2 regions of the Nocardiopsis sp. TRM 82005 genome follow, and region 1 is predicted to be linked to the other one. Evidence: predicted binding sites of a transcription regulator. Region 1 holds the regulator's gene; the other holds the start of a gene.
The links. Region 1 encodes HrcA, which represses chaperone genes, less so after heat shock. Its sites were predicted from a motif close to TTGGCACTCTCNNNNNGAGAGTGCCAA; they were not measured.
Positions count from the first base shown of each region.

Region 2: a site for HrcA is predicted at 1,917-1,943, ahead of groL (chaperonin GroEL). Genes of this name have one in related genera too.

Region 1 covers NZ_JBWDTQ010000009.1:74,917-79,331, forward strand. The annotation lists gene AC0T5L_RS06465 (hypothetical protein) at 1-283, shown strand, start outside; gene AC0T5L_RS06470 (16S rRNA (uracil(1498)-N(3))-methyltransferase) at 387-1,124, opposite strand; gene dnaJ (molecular chaperone DnaJ) at 1,121-2,266, opposite strand; gene hrcA (heat-inducible transcriptional repressor HrcA) at 2,271-3,284, opposite strand; gene AC0T5L_RS06485 (DUF3097 domain-containing protein) at 3,465-4,340, shown strand.
Region 2 covers NZ_JBWDTQ010000005.1:91,341-95,755, forward strand. The annotation lists gene groL (chaperonin GroEL) at 121-1,752, opposite strand; gene AC0T5L_RS02900 (ABC transporter permease) at 2,105-2,884, opposite strand; gene AC0T5L_RS02905 (ATP-binding cassette domain-containing protein) at 2,920-3,891, opposite strand; gene AC0T5L_RS02910 (PadR family transcriptional regulator) at 4,047-4,415, opposite strand, start outside.

The sequences.
Region 1 (4,415 bases):
CGCGGCGACCAGCGCTGAGGACGGGAAGGAGACCGCCGCGTCCGCCGACGAGGGCTGCGAGCCGGCCGAGGATCCCAGCACCGGTACGGGTACCGGTGGCGGCAGCGGCGACGATGACACCGGCGCAGACGACGGCGAGAGCGACGGTGGCACCGGCGGGGACCGCGATGGTGATGACACCGGTGCCGGCGACGGCGAGAGCGGCGAGGACACCGGCAGCGACGACGACAGCTCCGACACCACCGACAGCGACACCAGCGGTAAGTCGGAAACCGGGGGCTGAGCCCCCTCACACGCGTCAGAGGCGACCCCCGGACCCCGTTGAGGGTCCGGGGGCCGCCTCTGACGTCCACGGGGCCCGTGTCGTAGGACTCGGGAAGCAGCCCCTACCAGCGTCCGGTGCGCGCCTGGAGCACCGAGAGCGCGGCGACCCCGGCCGTGGACGTGCGTAGCACGCTCGGTCCCAGCAGTGCCCGGACCGCGCCCGCTCCGGCGAACGCTTCGAGTTCGGCGTCGGAGAAACCGCCCTCGGGGCCGACCACGAGGACGACTCCCGGGCCGTCGCCGCTGGGCGGTTCCAGCTCGGACAGGCGGCTGTCCCCGCCCTCGTGCAGCACGACCCCCAACTCGGCGGCGGCCAGCAGGCCGGCCACCGTGGAGAGGTCCGCGAGGTCGGCGACCTCGGGCAGCCGTCCGCGCCGGGCCTGCTTGGCCGCCTCGCGTGCGGTGGCACGCCACTTGGCCAGCGACTTGTCCGCTCGGGCACCCTTCCAGCGGGTGACGCAGCGCTCCGCCGCCCAGGGCACGACCGCATCGGCCCCGGCCTCGGTCATCATCTCCACGGCCAGCTCGCCCCGGTCGCCCTTGGGCAGCGCCTGGACCACGGTCAGGCGGGGGCGGGGCGCCGGTTCCTCCCGGCGCTCCACCACCGCGCAGACGATGTGGTCCTTGGCCACGGCGGTCACCGTGCAGCGGGCGACCAGGCCCCGGCCGTCGGACAGGTCGACGGCCTCGCCCTCCCGTATACGCCGCACCACGGCGGCGTGGTGGCCCTCAGCGCCGCCCACCGCCACCTGGTCGGCCGCGAGGTCCGCGGTCGCGACCAGGAAGACCGGCGGCGTCACTTGGTGCCGAAGGCGTCACGAATCTTGGAGAAGAAGCCACCGTGCCCGGGGCTGAAGCGACCCGGGTTCTGGTCCTCACCACGCAGTTCGGCGAACTTGCGCAGCAGCGCCTCCTGCTCCTCGTCCAGCTTGCCCGGGGTCTCCACGTCGACGCGGATGCGCAGGTCGCCCCGGCCACCGCCGTCGAGGTGGTTGATCCCCTTGCTGGGGAGGGTGATGACGTGCCCGGAGTTGGTGCCCGGGCGCAGGTCGATGTTCTCGGTCCCGTCGAGGGTGTCGAAGGAGAACGACGCGCCCAGCGCGGCAGCCGTCATGGGAACGGTCACCGTGCAGTGCAGGTCGTCGCCGCGACGCTCGAAGGTGGAGTGCGGGCGCTGGACGATCTCCAGGATGATGTCGCCGCGCGGGCCTCCGTTGGGACCGACCTCGCCCTCACCGGCGAGCTGGATGCGGGTGCCGTCGTCGACGCCCGCGGGGATCTTGACGGTCCGGGTGACCTTCTCGCGTACACGGCCCTCGCCCGCGCAGTCGCCACAGGGGTTGGTGATGATCGACCCCTGGCCTGAGCACTGCGGGCAGGGACGGGAGGTCATGACCTGCCCCAGGAAGGACCTGGTGACCTGGGAGACCTCCCCCTGTCCGTGGCACATGTCACACGTGTTGCGGTGCGACCCGGCCGCCGTCCCCTCGCCCTGGCAGGTATCGCACAGGATCGCGGTGGGGAAGGTGATCTCCTTGCTGACCCCGAACGCGGTCTCCGCCAGGTCCAGCTCGACGCGGATCTTGATGCTGCGTCCGCGGCGGACCCTCTCCCGGGGGCCGCGCCCGCCGGGCTGGCCGCCGCCGAAGAAGGCGTTCATGATGTCGTCGAAGGCGAATCCGCCCGCGCCGCCGAAGCCTCCGCCGGCACCGCCGCCGCCACCGGGGGCGTACGGGTCCTGTCCCATGTCGAACATCCGACGCTTGCTCTCGTCGGAGAGGACCTCGTAGGCCTGGGTCACCTCCTTGAAGCGCTCCTGTGTAGCGGGGTCCGGGTTGATATCCGGGTGCAGCTCGCGGGCGAGCCTCCGATAGGCCTTCTTGATCTCGTCCTTGGACGCGTCCCGACGCACCCCGAGAACCTGGTAATAGTCTCTGGCCACTGAGTTACTGTCCTGCCAAAATCTGTCCGATGTACCGAGCCACGGCGCGTACTGCTCCCATCGTTCCCGGGTAGTCCATCCGGGTGGGTCCCACCACGCCGATCTTGGCGAGCGACTGGTTTCCCACACCGTAGTCGGCCGAGACGACGGAGGTGGACCGTAGGCCCTCGTGGAAGTTCTCCGCGCCGATGCGCACCGTGAGCATCGACGGGTCCTTCGCCTCTCCCAACAAACGGATGAGAACCATGTTCTCTTCCAGTGCCTCCAGGACGCCCCGCAGGCTGGCGGTGAAGTCGACGGCGGCGAGGTTGGCCGTCCCGGCGAGGACGAGCTTCTCCTCATGCCGTTCGACAAGGCTCTCCAGTAGGACGGAGAGGACCGAAACCGCCATATGGCGGTGTTCGGGCGGGACCTGGGAAGGCAGGTCCTCCACCGCGTCGGGCACGTCGCCGAGGTGAAGCCCGGCGATAGCCCGGTTGAGCATGCCGCGCAGGTCGTTGACGGTGGTTTCCTTGATCATGCCCAGACCGTCGATGACACGCTGTTCGACACGGCCCGTGTTGGTGATCACGACCATCATGACCCGCTGTCCCCCGAGGGGGATCAGCTCCACGTGCTGGACCGACGAGCGGGTCAGCGAGGGGTACTGGACGATCGCGACCTGACGGGTGAGCTGGGCGAGGAGCCGCACCGTGCGGGCGACGATCTCGTCCAGGTCCACGGCACCTGTGAGAAAGGACTCGATGGCGCGCCGCTCCGCGGTTGAGAGCGGTTTGACCGAGGAGAGCCGGTCGACGAAGAGCCGGTACCCCTTGTCCGTGGGTACCCGCCCCGCACTGGTGTGCGGCTGGGTGATGTAACCGTCTTCCTCCAGGGCGACCATGTCGTTGCGGATCGTCGCCGGGGAGACACCGAGCCTGCGCCGGTCGGCTAGGGCCTTGGATCCCACGGGCTCGTTGGTGTTGACGAAGTCCTCAACGACGGCACGCAGGACCGCGAGCTTGCGCTCGTCCAGCAACTCGCCACCTCCTGGCACTCCATGGTCCTTAGTGCTAATTCTATGCCCAGCCGCAAACCCGACTGGCTACCCGTGGGTAGTAACGCCGGGGAACGGCCCCTTCCTTTCTCCCCGGCGGATCGGCGGCGCGCGCCAACAGCGCCGAAGCGGCCGGGCCCCGCACCAGTAGACTGCACGACCGTGGCAACCAAGGGAACCAGCCGTTACGGCCGTGACGTGCTCGCAGGGGACTGGCGCAGACCGAGGAAGAGAGTCGTGCGCGAGGTGTCCCTGGCCCGCGACCTGGTCGTGGAGGACGCCGACGAGACGTTCTGCGGAGCCGTGGTGGCCTGGGACAAGGCGACCGTGACCCTGGAGGACCGGCACGGCCGACGACGAGTGTTCGACCTCGCTCCGGCCGCGTTCCTGGTCGACGGCGAACCGGTCACGCTCGTGCGCCCCGCAGCGACCCCGCGGGGGCCGCTGCGCAGCGCCTCCGGGTCGGTGGCCGTGCCCGACGCGCGGGCGCGCACGGCCCGGGAGAGCCGGATCTACGTGGAGGGCGTCCACGACGCCGAACTGGTGGAGAAGGTCTGGGGCCACGACCTGCGCGTCGAGGGGGTGGCCGTGGAGTTCCTGGAGGGAATCGACGACCTGCCCTCGATCGTGGCGGACTTCTCCCCCGGACCCGGCAGGCGCCTGGGAGTCCTGGTGGATCACCTGGTCCCGGGATCCAAGGAGACCCGGATCGCCGAGCGGGTGTGCGGCGAGCACGTGCTGGTGGTCGGCCATCCCCACGTCGACGTGTGGCAGGCGGTGCGTCCGCGGGCCGTGGGTATCGCTGGCTGGCCCGAGGTGCCGCGCGGCCTCCCTTGGAAGGAGGGGGTCGTGCGGGCCCTGGGGTGGCGGATGGAGACGGGTGAGGCGTGGCGCCGGATCCTGGGCTCGGTCCGTACCTATGCTGATCTGGAGCCATCCCTGCTCGGCCGGGTGGAGGAGCTGATCGACTTCGTCACCGGGCCGCACCAGGACGAACCCCAGGAAGCGCCACACGAAGGAAACGGCGGCAGGACCTAGGATTCTGCCCCGATCGAGGTGTCGGCGCCGCTGACACCGCGGGTCCCCCGCCTCCGGCCCTGCGCGGTCGTCGGT
Region 2 (4,415 bases), on a different contig from region 1:
CAGGGCCCGGAAACAGCTGAACCGGGCGGCTCCGAGGAGCCGCCCGGTCGTCGCGGGCGAGGTCGCGTATCCGGACCTCGAACACCTGCGGGCCCGAGGGCCCGAGGCCGCACGGACCTGCTAGAAGTCCATGCCGCCCATGCCACCGGTCGGGTCGCCGGCGGGAGCGGCGGCCTTCTCCGGCTTCTCGGCGATGACGGCCTCGGTGGTCAGGAACAGACCAGCGATGGAAGCCGCGTTCTGCAGAGCGGAGCGGGTGACCTTGGTCGGGTCGATGACGCCGTCCTTGAACAGGTCGGTGTACTCGCCGGTGGCGGCGTTCAGGCCGAACCCGGGCTCCAGGTTCTTGACCCTCTCCGCCACGACGCCGCCCTCAAGGCCGGCGTTGACCGCGATCTGCTTGAGCGGCTCGGCGATGGCGCGACGGACGATGTCGGCGCCGATGGCCTCGTCGCCCTCCGTCTCCAGCTTCTCGAACGCCGGGACACTGGCCTGGAGCAGCGCGACACCGCCACCGGGCAGGATGCCCTCCTCGACCGCGGCCTTGGCGTTGCGGACGGCGTCCTCGATGCGGTGCTTGCGCTCCTTGAGCTCCACCTCGGTCGCGGCACCGGCCTTGATGACGGCCACGCCGCCGGCCAGGCGCGCCAGGCGCTCCTGGAGCTTCTCGCGGTCGTAGTCGGAGTCGGTGCGCTCGATCTCGTTGCGGATCTCGTTCACGCGGCCGGCGATCGAGGTGGCGTCACCGGAACCGTCCACGATGGTGGTCTCGTCCTTGGTGACGACGACCTTGCGGGCGCGGCCGAGCATGTCCAGCTCGGTGCTCTCCAGCTTGAGGCCGACCTCCTCGGTGATGACCTGGCCGCCGGTCAGCACGGCGATGTCGCCGAGCTGGGCCTTGCGGCGGTCACCGAAGCCCGGAGCCTTGACGGCGACGGACTTGAAGGTGCCGCGGATCTTGTTGACGACCAGCGTCTGGAGGGCGCCGCCCTCCAGGTCCTCGGCGATGACCATCAGCGGACGGCCGGCCTGGAGGACCTTCTCGACGACCGGCAGGAACTCGTTGTTGTTCGAGATCTTGGAGTTGACGATGAGGATGTAGGGGTCCTCGAGGACCGTCTCCATGCGCTCGAGGTCGGTGGCGAAGTAGGGCGAGATGTAGCCCTTGTCGAAGCGCATACCCTCGGCGAGCTCGAGCTCCAGCCCGAAGGTCTGGCCCTCCTCGACGGTGATGACGCCTTCCTTGCCGACCTTGTCCATGGCCTCGGCGATGGTCTCGCCGATCTGGGCGTCGCCGGCGGAGATCGAGGCGGTGGAGGCGATCTGCTCCTTCGTCTCGATGTCCTGGGAGATGTTGCCGAGCTCCTCGTTGATGCGAGCCACGGCGGTCTCGATGCCGCGCTTGAGACCGACCGGGTTGGCCCCGGCGGCGACGTTGCGCAGACCCTCGCGGACGAGCGCCTGGGCGAGCACGGTGGCGGTGGTGGTGCCGTCACCCGCGACGTCGTCGGTCTTCTTGGCGACCTCCTTGACCAGCTCGGCCCCGATCTTCTCCCAGGGGTCCTCGAGCTCGATCTCCTTGGCGATGGAGACACCGTCGTTGGTGATGGTGGGGGCGCCCCACTTCTTCTCCAGAACGACGTTGCGGCCCTTGGGGCCGAGCGTGACCTTGACGGCGTCGGCGAGCTGGTTCATGCCGCGCTCAAGGCCGCGACGGGCCTCCTCGTCGAACGCGATCAGTTTGGATGCCATTGAGTTCTTGTCCTCCCGTAACCGGGCTGATACGCGATGGGACGAGGCATGCGCCCGCGACGGACGACCGTGGAACTCCCGACAACCCTGCTGACGGGTACCGCGGTCTCGCAGCCTCGCTCCGATTAGCACTCAGTGAAGGCGAGTGCTAACCAGAACCAGTTTTAGCACTCGCCCACTGAGAGTGCAAACGATGTGGTCACGATTTCTCTCGGCCACAACCCAGTACTTACCTGCGATGACACCACATAGAACGCAGGTTTTCCGCGCTCAGCGGACAGCTCCGTGAAGGATCCGGCGCGGGACCGCCGGGCTCCCGACGGCGGTCCGCGCCGCGCCGCGCCCCGCCGAGTCAGGAGCTGAGACGGCGCATCGCCCGCGAGCCCACCGCCAGCGCCGCGGCGGCCAGCACGACCGCCACGCCCCAGCCGATCCCGACCGACGCGCCCCAGTCACCGGCGAACAGCGCCCGTTCGGCGTCCACCACGTACGCCACCGGGTTGGCACGCGAGAGCGCGTACAGCCACGACGGCGCCAGCTCCATCGGCAGCAGCACGCCGGACAGCAGCATCAGCGGCATGATCACCGTTTGCAGCACCGGCGCGAACACGTGCGCGTGTTTGACCGCCATGGCCGTCAGGTACGACAGCGTGGCCAGGCCGGCCCCCAGGACCGCGAGCAGAAGCAGCCCCACGACCGCGCCCGCCACGGAGACGCGGAGCCCGAACGGGACCACGAGCACGATGATGAGCACCATCTGCGCCAGCAGGGTCGCCACGTCCCGCAGCACACGGCCGAGCAGCAGCGACACCCGGCTCACCGGGGTGGCCAGCAGTCGCTCGTGCGCTCCGGAGGCCATCTCCGGCAGCAGTCCGAAACCGGAGAACCCGGCCGTGAACAGGGCCAGCATGACCAGTAGGCCGGGGACGAACCACTGCCACGGATTCTCTCCCTCGGCGCCGGTCAGCCCCGTCAGCAGGGGCGCGAACAGCACCAGGTACAGCACCGGCTGCAGCATCCCGAAGCACAGCATCAGCGGCCGGTGCAGGAGCGGACGCATCTGTCGGGCGAAGACGGTCGCGGTGTCGCGCAGCGGGCCCGACCCCCGTCCGGCCCGGCCCTCCCCCTCCACGGACCCTTCCGCCTCCTCTGTCCTCTCGCGCACGCTCACGCCTTCTCCTCCCGCAGGCTGCGGCCGGTCAGGGTCAGGAACACGTCGTCCAGGGTGGGCCGCTGCACCCGGACCGTGAGCAGGGGGACCCCGGACGCGTCCAGCTCGCGCAACAACTCGGGCAGCACCGCGTCGCCGCGCTCCACGCGCAGGCGTACCTCGGGGTCGCGCCCCGTCTCCGTGACGACCTCCGCGTCCCCGGCGGACGACATCCGCCCGGCGATCCCGGCACCGGTACGCGCGTGCTCCTCGTCCGGCACGGTGAAGGTGACCAGGTCCCCGGAGACCCTGCCCTTGAGTTCGCTGGCGGTGCCGTCGGCGATGACCCCGCCGTGGTCGATGACCACGACCCGCTCGGCCATGTCGTCGGCCTCGTCCAGGTAGTGGGTGGTGAGCACGACCGTGGTCCCGAGCCGCTCGCGCAGACCGGTGATGTGCTCCCACAGGTTGGCGCGACTGTGCGGGTCGAGCCCGGTGGAGGGCTCGTCCAGGAACAGGAGCCCGGGTTCGTGGATGAGCCCCATCGCGATGTCGAGCCGTCGGCGCTGGCCGCCGGAGAGCTTGGTGACCTCGCGCCCCGCGGCGGCGCCCAACTCCAGCAGGTCGATCAGCTCGGCCGAGCGGCGGCGCGCGGTACGCCGGTCGAGTCCGTACAGCAGTCCCTGCGTGTACAGCTCCTCCCCTGCCCGCTGGTCGTCCCCGGCACCGTGTCCCTGACCGACGAATCCGATCCCCCGGCGCACCTTCGCGGGCTCGGACCGGACGTCGTGCCCGGCGACCACGGCCGTGCCCGAGGTGGGCTCCAGCAGCGTCGTGAGCATGCGCAGCGTGGTGGTCTTCCCCGCACCGTTGGGCCCGAGCAGGGCGACGAGCTCGCCCTCGGCGATGTCGATGTCAACGCCGCGGACGGCCTCGACGACCTCTTTGCCGACCCGGAAGTTCCGAGTCAGTCCACGCGTGTGGATCATCCAGCCCTCTCCCTGTCCAAAATTGGTCACCCTGCGTATGCGAGTATGCACGACGGAAACCGGTTATTCAAATTTGAATAAGAGCTCGTACCACCGCCCGGACCGCACCCGCCGCACCCGCCGCGCCCAGCGGGCCCGGACGGTTCCGTCGGCCCTCAGCCGGCGGCGGCTCCGGGGCGGGGCGGCAGGCCGAAGGCGTCGGGGCTCTCGTCGGCCATGGTGTACTTCCCGGCTCTCAGGGAGACGATGAGCTCACGCGTCCACTGGACGTCGGCCCCGACCGTTCCCCTCCACAGGCCGAACAGCTCCCGCACGTGCTCGGGCTCGCCCCATTCCTCGGGGAGGGCGAGTTCGCCGCCGACCTCCTCCAGCAGCTCCAGCCGCTGGCGCAGCAGGTCGACGACCTCGGCGCGCGGCAACGAGGTCATCAGGATGATCGCGGCGAACAGCATCGCCGGATCGTCCCTGCGTGTCAGGCCTCGGCGCAGGAGGCGGTGGATCTCGGCCACACCGTCCTCGGTGAT